4 regions of the Buttiauxella agrestis genome follow, and region 2 is predicted to be linked to each of the others. Evidence: predicted binding sites of a transcription regulator. Region 2 holds the regulator's gene; each other region holds the start of a gene.
What was found. The regulator CRP, encoded in region 2, controls carbon source genes, mostly activating them, when cyclic AMP is high. The targets are predictions, from matches to a motif close to ATGTGANNNNNNTCACAT.
Positions count from the first base shown of each region.

Region 1: the regulator CRP is predicted to act here: its motif matches at 1,203-1,220, upstream of focA (formate transporter FocA).
Region 3: the regulator CRP is predicted to act here: its motif matches at 1,615-1,632, upstream of bhsA (multiple stress resistance protein BhsA).
Region 4: the regulator CRP is predicted to act here: its motif matches at 1,996-2,013, upstream of drpB (cell division protein DrpB).

Region 1 covers NZ_UIGI01000001.1:3,313,706-3,316,902, forward strand. The annotation lists gene ycaO (30S ribosomal protein S12 methylthiotransferase accessory factor YcaO) at 1-872, shown strand, start outside; gene focA (formate transporter FocA) at 1,279-2,136, shown strand; gene pflB (formate C-acetyltransferase) at 2,190-3,197, shown strand, end outside.
Region 2 covers NZ_UIGI01000001.1:382,300-385,496, reverse strand. The annotation lists gene DY231_RS01805 (phosphoribulokinase) at 1-262, shown strand, start outside; gene DY231_RS01800 (OsmC family protein) at 293-697, opposite strand; gene crp (cAMP-activated global transcriptional regulator CRP) at 1,012-1,644, shown strand; gene DY231_RS01785 (YccS/YhfK family putative transporter) at 1,737-3,197, shown strand, end outside.
Region 3 covers NZ_UIGI01000001.1:3,075,460-3,078,656, reverse strand. The annotation lists gene DY231_RS14675 (TetR/AcrR family transcriptional regulator) at 1-216, opposite strand, end outside; gene bhsA (multiple stress resistance protein BhsA) at 465-722, shown strand; gene DY231_RS14665 (TetR/AcrR family transcriptional regulator) at 823-1,455, opposite strand; gene bhsA (multiple stress resistance protein BhsA) at 1,707-1,964, shown strand; gene ldtC (L,D-transpeptidase LdtC) at 2,037-2,957, opposite strand; gene mfd (transcription-repair coupling factor) at 3,172-3,197, opposite strand, start outside.
Region 4 covers NZ_UIGI01000001.1:1,790,445-1,793,641, forward strand. The annotation lists gene mtfA (DgsA anti-repressor MtfA) at 1-13, opposite strand, end outside; gene ompC (porin OmpC) at 354-1,496, opposite strand; gene drpB (cell division protein DrpB) at 2,077-2,313, shown strand; gene DY231_RS08510 (phosphohydrolase) at 2,417-3,121, shown strand.

The DNA.
Region 1 (3,197 bases), 2.9 Mb from region 2:
GTCTGAAAGACCTGGACGTGTTCACTCCGCCTACTTTTGATGACGAAGAAGTGGCCGAACACGCGAACCTGGAAACTCACTTCATTGACTCAAGCGGCCTGATTTCCTGGGATATGTTCAAGCAGGATGCTGACTATCCGTTTGTTGACTGGAGTTTCTCCGGCACAACAGAAGAAGAATTCGCCACTTTGATGGCCATCTTTGACGCAGAAGATCAAGAAGTGTACATCGCCGATTACCAGCATCTGGATGTTTACGCTTGCCGTATCATCGTGCCTGGAATGTCCGATATCTATCCCGCGGAAGATTTGCTGCTTGCCAATAACAATATGGGTTATCACCTGCGCGACACCATTCTGGCGCTGCCAGGAAGTGAGTGGGAAAAACAGGATTATCTGGGTCTCATCTCGCAGTTAGATGAAGAGGGTCATGATGATTTCACCCGTGTGCGTGAACTGCTCGGTCTGGCTACCGGCAAAGACAACGGTTGGTACACCCTACGTATTGGCGAGCTCAAAGCTATGCTGGCATTAGCGGGTGGTGATACCGAACAGGCGCTTATCTGGACTGAATGGACAATGGAGTTCAACGCCTCTATTTTCAGCCCTGAGCGTGCGAACTACTATCGCTGCCTGCAAACCCTGCTGTTACTGGCGATGGAAGAAGACCGCCAACCACTGCAATATCTGAATGGCTTCGTACGTATGTACGGCGCAGAAACAGTCGAAGCAGCAAGTGCTGCGCTGAGCGGTGAAGCACCATTCTATGGCTTGCAAGCTGTAGACAGCGATCTGAAAGCTTTCCCAGCCCATCAGGCATTGTTAGGCGCGTATGAAAAACTGCAACGCGCAAAAGCGGCTTTTTGGAAATAAAGTAATAAACCATGAGTAAAGGTACGTAAACCATAAGGTTTACGCTATATTACGGGGCTATTTTTATTGCCCCGTGTTTTTATTGTCACCGCAATAATTTCATATGTGACTCAATAGTTAAATATTAGTAAAATATTATTATTTTAAAACAATAAATATTGTTGCCAAATTATAGAAATACTCCATTCTAATTAACCTGACACAGGAGCGCCGAGGTTAAATATCAAATTACATTATAAACTTTAAACTTTATTTTTATAAACAAAATCAATCACTTATGCTGAAAAACGGGTAAACACCTGCTGTTTTCAGGCCTATAAGCTTGGCGAGATATGATCCATATCAATTTTTACTCTATAATGCTTTGTTAGTATCTCGTCGCCGAATTAAATAAGAGAGAGTTAGTGTGAAAGCTGACAACCCTTTTGATCTATTGCTCCCAGCCGCTATGGCGAAAGTCGCCGAAGATGCTGGCGTCTATAAAGCAACAAAACACCCGCTGACCACGTTTTATTTAGCGATAACTGCGGGCATGTTCATCTCGATTGCCTTTGTCTTTTACATCACTGCTACCACGGGTACTGCGACCATTCCATTTGGGATTGCAAAACTGATTGGTGGTACTTGCTTCTCCTTAGGGCTTATCCTTTGCGTCATCTGCGGTGCCGACCTTTTCACCTCCACGGTGTTAATCGTTGTTGCGAAAGCCAGTGGCCGCATTACATGGGGTCAACTCGCAAAGAACTGGATTAACGTTTATATCGGTAACCTTTGTGGCGCTCTGATGTTTGTGGTGTTGATTTGGTTGTCAGGTATGTACATGACAGCAAACGGTGCGTGGGGGCTGAATGTGTTACAAACAGCAGACCACAAGATGCATCACACATTTATTGAAGCTGTGTGCCTCGGTATTTTAGCTAACCTGATGGTCTGTCTGGCTGTCTGGATGAGCTACTCCGGTCGCAGTTTGATGGACAAGATGTTTGCTATGATCCTCCCGGTCGCCATGTTTGTTGCTAGTGGTTTTGAGCACAGTATCGCAAACATGTTCATGATCCCGATGGGTATTGTAGTACGCAACTTTGCAAGCCCGGAATTCTGGACCGCAGTTGGGTCGTCTCCGGACAATTTTACACACTTAACCGTGTTGAACTTCATCACTGATAACTTAATCCCCGTGACTATCGGGAACATCATCGGCGGTGGTTTACTGGTTGGGTTGACGTACTGGGTAATTTATCTGCGCGGTGGTGATAAGCACTAAGTGCTAGCTGTCGTTCAGGGAATAAGAAATCCACATTAGAAGGTAGGTGTTAAATGTCCGAGCTTAATGAAAAGTTAGCCACAGCCTGGGAAGGTTTTGCCAAAGGTGACTGGCAGAATGAAGTCAACGTGCGTGACTTTATTCAGAAAAACTACACCCCTTACGAGGGTGACGAGTCCTTCCTGGCAGGTGCTACTGAAGCAACTACCACACTGTGGGACAACGTCATGGAAGGCGTTAAACAGGAAAACCGCACTCACGCGCCTGTTGACTTCGATACTGACCTCGCTTCCACCATCACCTCCCATGATGCTGGTTACATCAACAAGTCCCTCGAAACTATCGTTGGCTTGCAGACTGATGCTCCACTGAAACGTGCAATTATTCCGTTTGGTGGCATCAAAATGGTTGAAGGTTCTTGCAAAGTATACGGTCGTGAACTTGACCCAATGCTTAAAAAGATCTTCACCGAATACCGCAAAACCCACAACCAGGGTGTGTTTGACGTTTATACCAAAGACATCCTGAACTGCCGTAAATCAGGCGTAATCACCGGTCTGCCGGATGCTTACGGTCGTGGTCGTATCATCGGTGACTACCGTCGCGTAGCGCTGTACGGTATCGACTTCCTGATGAAAGACAAATTTGCTCAGTTCAACTCTCTGCAATCCAAACTGGAAAACGGCGAAGATCTGGAAGCAACAATCCGTCTGCGTGAAGAAATCTCCGAGCAACACCGTGCTCTGGGTCAGATCAAAGAAATGGCTGCTAAATATGGCTGCGATATCTCTGGTCCTGCTAAAAATGCTCAAGAAGCTATTCAGTGGACTTACTTCGGCTACCTGGCTGCGGTTAAATCTCAGAACGGCGCTGCAATGTCCTTCGGTCGCGTATCCACCTTCCTGGATGCATTCATCGAACGTGACCTGAAAGCAGGCAAAATCACTGAGCTTGAAGCACAGGAAATGATTGACCACCTGGTCATGAAACTGCGTATGGTTCGCTTCCTGCGTACCCCTGAGTATGATGAGCTGTTCTCTGGTGACCCAATCTGGGCAACT
Region 2 (3,197 bases):
CTTCCAGCGTGTACCGACGGTAGATACCTCTAACCCGTTTGCCGCACGCGGTATTCCATCTTTAGATGAAAGCTTTGTCGTGATTCATTTTCGCGGTCTGGATGATATCGATTTCCCGTATTTGCTCGCCATGCTGCAAGGCTCATTTATTTCCCACATCAATACATTGGTGGTGCCGGGCGGCAAGATGGGACTGGCAATGGAGTTGATCATGACGCCGTTAGTTAAGCGCCTGGCGGAAGGTCGGAATATCAATAATTAGGGCGGCTAAACACCGCCCTTTTACTTCACTCTAGCCTTCAATCACTTCGTAGCTATGGGTGATGTTTACGGCTTTTTCCAGCATCAACGCAACAGAGCAGTACTTCTCAGCAGACAAGTCTACAGCGCGTGAAACCGCATTATCTTTCAACTCTTTGCCTGTCACGATGAAATGCAGATTGATATGTGTGAACAGACGCGGGGCTTCTTCGCGGCGCTCAGAGGTCAGTTTCACTTCACAATCCGTCACGTTGTAGCGGCCTTTTTGCAAAATAGAAACCACGTCGATTGCGCTACAACCACCAGCGGACATCAGAACCATTTCCATCGGACTGGGTGCTTTATCGCCAGAATTACCGTCCATCAGAATCTGGTGTCCAGAAGCGGACTCCCCAAGGAAGGTTAACCCTTCAACCCACTTCACTCGTGCTTGCATGTTACTTCTCCCGTTGAAAAAATTGTCTTTCAGAGTACGCAGATTCAGCAAATCTGGCAATGGAAGGCGACCTGCGTCAAGCTGAAACGAGACAATAGGAGACACTTGTCAAAAGCTATGCTAAAACAATCCAGATGCTACATCGATACATTGACGTTATGCATGTATGCAGAGGACATCACTAATTACAGGCAGCAAGAATGACTTGCATGCCATCTCCCCAAGGTGGGGAATATTCTAATACTTGCAACGCCAGACAGGATGTTTAGCGTCCTGTCGTTGGTAGCCAGTTATAAAACAGAGGATAACCGCGCATGGTGCTTGGCAAACCGCAAACAGACCCGACTCTCGAATGGTTCTTGTCCCATTGCCACATTCATAAGTATCCATCGAAGAGCACACTGATTCACCAGGGTGAAAAGGCTGAGACGCTGTATTACATCGTCAAGGGTTCTGTGGCTGTTCTGATCAAAGATGAAGAGGGCAAGGAAATGATCCTCTCCTATCTGAATCAGGGCGATTTCATTGGCGAGTTAGGGCTGTTCGAAGAAGGTCAGGAACGTAGTGCCTGGGTTCGTGCTAAAAGTGCCTGCGAAGTGGCTGAAATTTCATATAAAAAATTCCGCCAGCTCATTCAGGTCAATCCAGACATTTTGATGCGCCTGTCTTCCCAGATGGCTCGCCGTCTGCAAGTGACATCTGAGAAAGTCGGTAACCTGGCATTCCTTGATGTGACTGGTCGTATCGCGCAGACACTGCTGAACCTGGCTAAACAGCCTGATGCAATGACCCACCCGGACGGTATGCAGATTAAAATTACCCGTCAGGAAATCGGTCAGATCGTGGGTTGCTCTCGCGAAACCGTTGGTCGTATCTTGAAAATGCTGGAAGATCAAAATCTGATCTCTGCTCACGGTAAAACGATCGTCGTTTACGGCACTCGTTAATCTCCGTCTCAAAAATGGCGTGTTGCTTCATAACACGCCTTTTTTGTCTCTAAAATCTAACCCCTGCGGTAAAAAGGGATTAAATAAGACTTATGTGGCGTCGGCTTATCTACCATCCTGAAGTTAACTACGCACTGCGGCAAACGCTGGTGCTGTGCCTTCCGGTGGCAGTAGGTTTGCTCTTTGGCAATCTCCAGTCCGGCCTGCTTTTCTCTTTAGTCCCTGCCTGCTGCAACATTGCAGGGCTTGATACCCCCCATAAACGCTTCTTCAAACGCCTGATCGTCGGCGGTAGTCTGTTTGCCGTCAGCAGTTTGATCATGCAGCTTTTGTTGCTTTATACCTCCGTGCCGTTGCCGGTGATATTGGCCGTGATGGCGCTATTGCTGGGCGTCACAGCCGAAATCAGCTCCCTGCACGCTCGTCTGCTTCCCGCCTCACTCATTGCCGCCATCTTTACACTCAGCATGGCCGGGAATATGCCCATCTGGAAGCCCATGCTGCTGTATGTCAGCGGTACAATTTGGTACGGCGTGTTTAACTGGTTTTGGTTCTGGATGTGGCGCGAGCAGCCACTGCGTGAATCATTAAGCCTGCTCTATCGCCAACTGGCAGAGTACTGCGAAGCCAAATACGGGATGCTCACGCAGCATACCGATCCTGAAAAAGCGCTGCCTCCGCTCCTGGAGCGGCAGCAAAAAGCCGTTGACCTGATCACGGTCTGCTACCAGCAATTGCACATGCTGGCGGCGAACCAGCAAAATGGCTACAAACGCTTGTTACGTGCGTTTCAGGTCGCTCTGGATTTACAAGAACACATTTCCGTCAGCCTTCACCAACCTGCCGAAGTGCAAAAACTGGTTGAGAAAAGCCACGCTGAAGCCGTGATTCGCTGGAACGCGCAGACCATTGCGGCGCGTTTACGTGTGCTGGCTGATGACATTCTTTATCATCGGTTCCCACAGCGTTTCACGATGGATAAACAGATTGATGCCCTCGAGAAAATCGCACGTCAAAATCCGGATAACCCGGTTGGGCAATTTTGTCATTACCACTTCAGTCGGATTGGCCGTGTTTTACGCACCCAGCGCCCGTTATATATCCGTGATTTGATGGAAGACCGGCAGCGTCGTTTGCCACTTTGGGCAGCACTGAAAAGCTATTTGTCTTTGAAATCCGCCGCGCTGCGTAACGCCGCCAGATTAGGTGTAATGCTGACCATCGCCAGTATTTTGGGGGGGTTTTTACATCTGCCCAAACCTTACTGGATTTTGATGACGGTAATGTTTGTGACGCAAAACGGCTATGGCGCGACCCGGGTGAGAATTCTTCACCGGTCGGCAGGCACGATTGCAGGTTTGGCGATAGCGGGCATCGCACTGCACTTCCACTTTCCGCAAGATATCGCGCTGGCCGCGATGTTGGTCATTACGCTGGTCAGCTATTTGTTCATTCGTAAGAGTTACGGCTGGGCGACAATTGGCTTTACCGTCACGGCGGTTTACACCCTGCAACTGATCACCCTCAGCGCCGAGCAGTACATCGTCCCGCGC
Region 3 (3,197 bases), 2.7 Mb from region 2:
GCGATCCAGAACGGCCTTGAATAACCCTTCTTTGTTGGTGAACTCTGCGTACAGCGTCGGAGCTTTTGCGCCCGTCGCTTCAACCAGATGCGCCAATGAAGTGGCCTCATAACCGTGTTGCCAGAACAAAGCCATAGCCTTGTCGAGTGCTGCTTCCCTGTCAAACACCTTCGGTCGGCCCCGGCTTTTTTTAATGCAAGTCGTATCAGATGACATATGCGCCGTTTAACCTTTGTCTGTTTATTGAACGATCATTATAAAAATAATATCACGCAGTAGCTATAGGGAAGAGTGAAAAAATAATTAATTCCTATGCTTATGAAAATAAGAGCTTTTATAAAATAATTAACGGTCGTTATAAAAATAATTTGACGTGTGATGCAGATCACGATTATGATTTAGTTATCGAACGTTAAGTAAATAAATTTAACGGCCTTATAAATAATTATTTCAAGGTAACTATCATGAAAAACGTAAAAACTCTTATTGCTGCTGTTGTTCTTAGTTCAATTTCTTTTGCAAGCTTCGCAGCTGTTGAAGTTCAGGCTGCTCCAGCAGGCGAGCAGAAAGTAGGGACTATCAGCGCATCCGCCGGGACTAACCTGGGTTCTCTGGAAGACCAACTGGCGCAGAAAGCTGAAGCAATGGGCGCAAGTTCATTCCGCATTACTTCAGTCACTGGCCCAAATACATTGCACGGTACTGCGGTAATTTATAAATAAGCCTGTGCCCTCTAAGTAAAAATTCTCTCCATAAGAAAGGCCCTGTTGAAAAACAGGGTCTTTTTCTATTGCTGAAAAGGGCGGCAGGCGCCGCCGAGGGTTAGATTTTTTTCAGCTCCGGTAACAAGCGAAGTGTCGTGTTGACGATCTGCATTAATTCCTCGTGGCTCGCGTCTTCCCGTGCGCTGACTGACATGCCCTGAACAATACAACACAGGTATCTAGCCAAATTTCCAACGTATGTTGTGGCCGGGATTTCACCTTTCTGCTGGTGTTGCTCGAGGAATTTAAGCAGCGTGGCTTCGAGCAGAGACTGACGAGCCTTGATCATTTCAGAGATATCGTGCGAAGAGACTGCCAGAACGGACGAAGTACAAATCATAAAGCACCCCGTTGGGGTTTCTTTATCGGTAAACAGTTTCGCCACCAGATAAAGATAATCCTCAAGCGCCTCTTCAAGCGTTCGATTGTCACAACGCAGGCAGGTCTCTCGCAGTTTCGTCACACGAGCAAGGTAACGGTCTAAGACAGCCTTGAACAAACCTTCTTTATTGGTGAATTCGGCATATAACGTTGGGGCTTTTGCCCCTGTTGCTTCAACCAGATGTGCCATTGAAGTGGCTTCGTAGCCGTGTTGCCAGAACAAAACCATGGCCTTATCGAGTGCGGATTCTTTGTCGAACACTTTTGGTCGGCCACGGCTTTTTTTGGTATCGCAGGTGTCGGTAGACATAATTAGCCGTTTTAACCTTTTCTATTTTATGAGCGATCATTATAAAAATAATATCTCATGGGTTCTAGTGCTAGTTTGTCCAAAAATAAATCATGGCTATCTGTATGAAAAATAAGTCATTAATAAAATAATTAACGGTCGTTATAAAAATAATTTGACGTGTGACGCAGATCACGTTTATGATTTACTTATCGAACGTTAAGTAAATAAATTTAACGGGCTTACAAATCATCTGCTTAAGGTCAAAAATCATGAAAAACGTAAAAACTCTTATCGCTGCTGTTGTTCTTAGCTCAATCTCTTTTGCAAGCTTCGCGGCTGTTGAAGTTCAGGCAACGCCAGCAGGCCAGCAGAAAGTAGGCACTATCACTGCAACCGCCGGGACTAACCTGGGTTCTCTTGAAGACCAACTGGCTCAGAAAGCTGAAGAAATGGGTGCGAGTTCATTCCGTATTACTTCAGTAACCGGTCCGAATACATTGCACGGTACTGCGGTAATTTATAAATAAGACTCACGGAAAAATGAGTTTCATAAAAAAAGGCCCTGTTAAAAAACAGGGCCTTTTTGCATCTCAAAACAATTAAATCTCGTTGCTGGCAATACCGTACGCGTTCACTTCAATCGGCATCCCGGAGCGGTGCTGCATGGCTTGTTCCATGACGTTAGCATCTGTTTCTGGTGCAGACTGGAACTGTTTCATCTGCTCTGTTAACACAATCGGTAGTACTTTTGGATCGTCATCAATGTGTTTAGACAGAGGCTGATGGACTTCAACTAAACGCCTGCCATCTGGCTCCACTGAGGTTTTAATCGCGGTGTTGATGATGCGCACAGGCGTACCAACAGGCATCTCTTTGTACAACGCTTTAATATCGTCATCACGCAGTCGAATACAGCCAGAACTCACGCGCATTCCAATCCCAAAGTCCGCATTCGTTCCGTGCAGCAGATAAACGCCACCATAGGCTGCGAGGCGGATGGCATGGTGGCCCATTGGGTTTTCCGGCCCGGCTGGAACGACCGCCGGAAGTTTGATTCCGTTCGCCAGGTAGCGAGCGCGAATATTGGCCGTTGGCGTCCAGGTCGGGTTGGCGCGTTTATCTGAAACGCTTGTGACCATAGTTGGTGTCACGGTGTCGCCACCGAGTTGGCCAATGCCAATCGGGTAAACGGTTACGCTATTTTTCCCTGCGGGATAGTAATAAACACGCAGTTCGGCAAGATTCATTACCAGCCCCTGACGCGGCGCATCTGGCAATAGCATCTGGCGCGGAATCGTCAGCACGCTACCCGCACGTGGCACATACGGATCAACACCTGGATTTGCCTGAAGCAGGGCAAGGAAGCCGACATTGTATTTTTTGGCGATGGCTTCAAGCGAGCCGCCGTTATCTTCGACCACATGGAAAAAGTTCTGGCCGATAAGGCGACTGCCTTCAGGCGGCAGAGGGTAGGAATTAGCGCTTGCCGGGAAAACGGCAAGGCTTGCACTGACCAGCATCAGCGATGCCAACCAACGAACAGGTAAAGAGAAAAGTCGCGACGACTGCATTAAGCGAAACCTCATTATTATTAAGGTTAATGTTATTAAAAAGTTAATCGCGAATTATGGCGGTTGAAGATGTAGGGAAACCCTGGTGATTTGAAAAGAATGTGTAAATGTTACAAAGTGCCTTAGGGGAAACTAAGGCACGTTAAGCAAATTAAGGTTTGAATCAAGCTGCTGCGTTCTGGGCTAATT
Region 4 (3,197 bases), 1.4 Mb from region 2:
GCCACTTAATCATGTTGTTCGCTCGCAAAGTCATCTCTTGAACGGAAAACTACTATACCGTGACTGTGAAAGTGCCGCACTAATGTGGCACATGGCCGCGACCAGAACAGGTCCGCCTGAGAAGCCGATTATCGCGCTTTCTCTGTGACATTATTCAACCACTTACTGGCTTTTCGTTCAACGACGCGAGTCACAGGTTGATGCGAGAGAGGTAAATTATTTCATTTGAGAATAATTTGATGGGAATTATATGTTTTTGTTATGGAATTAAAGTGGCTATTTGCGGAAGGTTAAAAGCAAAAAAGCCTGCTTGCGCAGGCTTTAGAATTAACAAGCAACCATAGTAATCGAGATTAGAACTGGTAAACCAAGCCAACACCTACAACGTCATCGGTGGAGATGCCGTTAGCTTTGTAGAAGGAGTCATCGTTATCCAGCAGGTTGATTTTGTAATCAACGTAGGTAGAGAAGTTTTTGTTGAAGTAGAAGTAAGAGCCAACAGAAACGTATTTAACCAGGTCTTTGTCATTCCAGTCGCTGTTATTAGAAACATCAGCCATCAAGTCCTTACCTTTAGATTGCAGGTAAGAAATCTCTGGGCGCAGGCCGAAGTCGAACTGGTATTGCGCAGTCACTTCAAAGTTTTGAGTTTTGTTAGCAATACCGTAACTGCCGAATGGTGTCATGTTGCGAGTTTCAGCATACATAGCAGCCAGATAAATATCGTTGGCGTCATACTTCAAACCTACGGTCCACACATCAGCAGTATCACCACCCGCCATCAGCGCGCCAGCACTACGAGCTTGCTCATTGGTACGGTCAGATGAAGCATATGCAGCGCCTGCACTGAAGCCCATGCCGAAATCATAAACTGTTGAAAGACCCCAGCCATCGCCATTCTGGAAGCGAACATCGCGGCCGTTGTTGGTGCCTTCCTGGTCTTCGTTTGCATTGGTACTTTCGTTATTGCCCTGATACTGCACAGCAAAACTCAAGCCTTCGACCTGGCCGAAGAAGTCGCTGTTACGGTAAGTGGCAACGCCGTTTGCACGGCCGGTCATAAAGTTGTCAGTCCAGGTGTAGGAGTCGCCACCGAACACTGGCAGCATATCTGTCCAGGCTTCAACGTCGTAGACCACGCCGTAGTTACGGCCATAATCAAATGAGCCGTAATCGCCAAATTTTAAACCAGCAAATGCCAGACGCGTAAATGCGCTATTGCTGTTATCACCATCCTCGGTGTTATTAGCGAACATTTTGTATTCCCACTGACCATAACCCGTCAGTTCGGAAGTAATCTGTGTTTCACCTTTAAAGCCGATCTGGGTATAGGTACCGTCGCCGTCATTTCTGGCGTCGTCAGAGAACGTGTGACGAGCATCAACCTTGCCGTACAAATCGACTTTATTACCATCTTTATTATAAATTTCTGCAGCGTTTGCAGCGCCCATTGCCAATAAAGCGGGAATCACTAATGCCAGTGCTGTTCTTTTCATTTATCTATTCCTTTAAATCATAATTATTATGAATGATGGGTTATTTAACGCCCTCAATAACCGCAATAATCTTATTACAGGTAGTTCCATTTATTTATAATTAAACATGTAACCGTGTTATTTGAAATAAGACAAAATGTTTCCTGATGATCTTTATGTATCTGATTGAAATTAATGGTTTAAATCTAATTTTAGGATGTGTCTGATATTTTTTATGCATAGTTGGAGAGATATGAATATAAAAATATAATTTATTTTAAAAGTTACTTTTTCACCCGGAGTGATTTATTTTTTATCTGAACTTTGAATTTGATTTTTTATATTTAAGTTACGCTTTATAATTAATGTATCAGGTGTTAAATATTAATTTAACGCACGCCTGAATAATAATCAGATAGGGTTTTATTGTTAACGTTATGATAATCAACATTATATGTTACATTTTTTAAGATTATTCCTAATAAAAAAGAGAATCCAGGGCTGTCAAAAAACGGCAAAAATGTGATAAAAATCACACCAGGAAGATGGGATTCCATCGAAGAACAAAAGCTAAACAATTGAGAGAGTTATGTCAGACGTTATGGATGCGAAACCAACCCGTACACCGGGTGGTAAATTGGCGCTGTGGTTGTTCTATGGATTCTGCCTGTATACGGTTTGGTCAGTATTACGATATTTTTGGGTGGTCAGTGATGTCACCGACGGCGATATGGGCTCGCTGGGTGGAAAACTGCTCGGTGCTTTGATGGGACTTTTGGTTCTTGGCTCCGTGGCGGCGCTATTAGGTTGGCTTGCCTGGTATACGCGCGCCCGGTAAATAAATCGTGCCAAAGTGGATTGTTGTCGGCGTTGAACTTGCTAATTTTGTGATCCTGTACTCATATTAAGTACCGGGTCCAGCTGCGAAGTAAGGAGTACGTATGCCGATAGCCCACTGGCAAGCGCGTTTTGAAGAGTATTTGCAACACAACTGGTTGCAGGACGATAAAGCCCATGACGTGGCTCATTTTCGTCGCGTATGGAAAACGTCACAACAGATTATGGAAACGACAGAAGCGGATCGCTTAGTCGTACTAACCGCCTGCTATTTCCATGACATCGTCAATTTGCCGAAGAACCATCCAGAACGGCATCTGGCATCTACCCAGGCCGCGCAAGAGACATTACGCATTCTGGACACCACTTTCCCTGATTTCCCGCACCATTTATATGATTCGGTGGCTCACGCCGTGCGTGCGCATAGTTTTAGCGCCGGAATCGTTCCTCAAACCCTTGAAGCAAAAATCGTGCAGGATGCAGACCGCCTTGAGTCATTAGGGGCGATTGGCCTGGCGCGCGTTTTCTACACTTCTGGCGCACTCGGGCGCCCTCTGTTTGATAGCGAAGACCCGCTGGCTAACGGGCGTGAGCTTGATGACGCCACTTACGCCCTGGATCATTTCCAGAAAAAGCTCCTGAAATTACCAGAGACTATGCAAACCGAGGCGGGGCGAGTGCTTGCCCGTTATAACGCCGATTTTTTAGTGAGTTACATGGCTAAGTTGTGTGCTGAACTGAAAGGCGATTACTGCGGTATTGAGCAAGAAGTCATGCAGCAATTTTCATCCCAGAAACATTCCTCATAAAAACGTCGTATTAAGAGAAAAGGGATGCCCGCGATACTGGCGGGCCGATCTCATTCTCTCTGGGTCAAATCAGTGA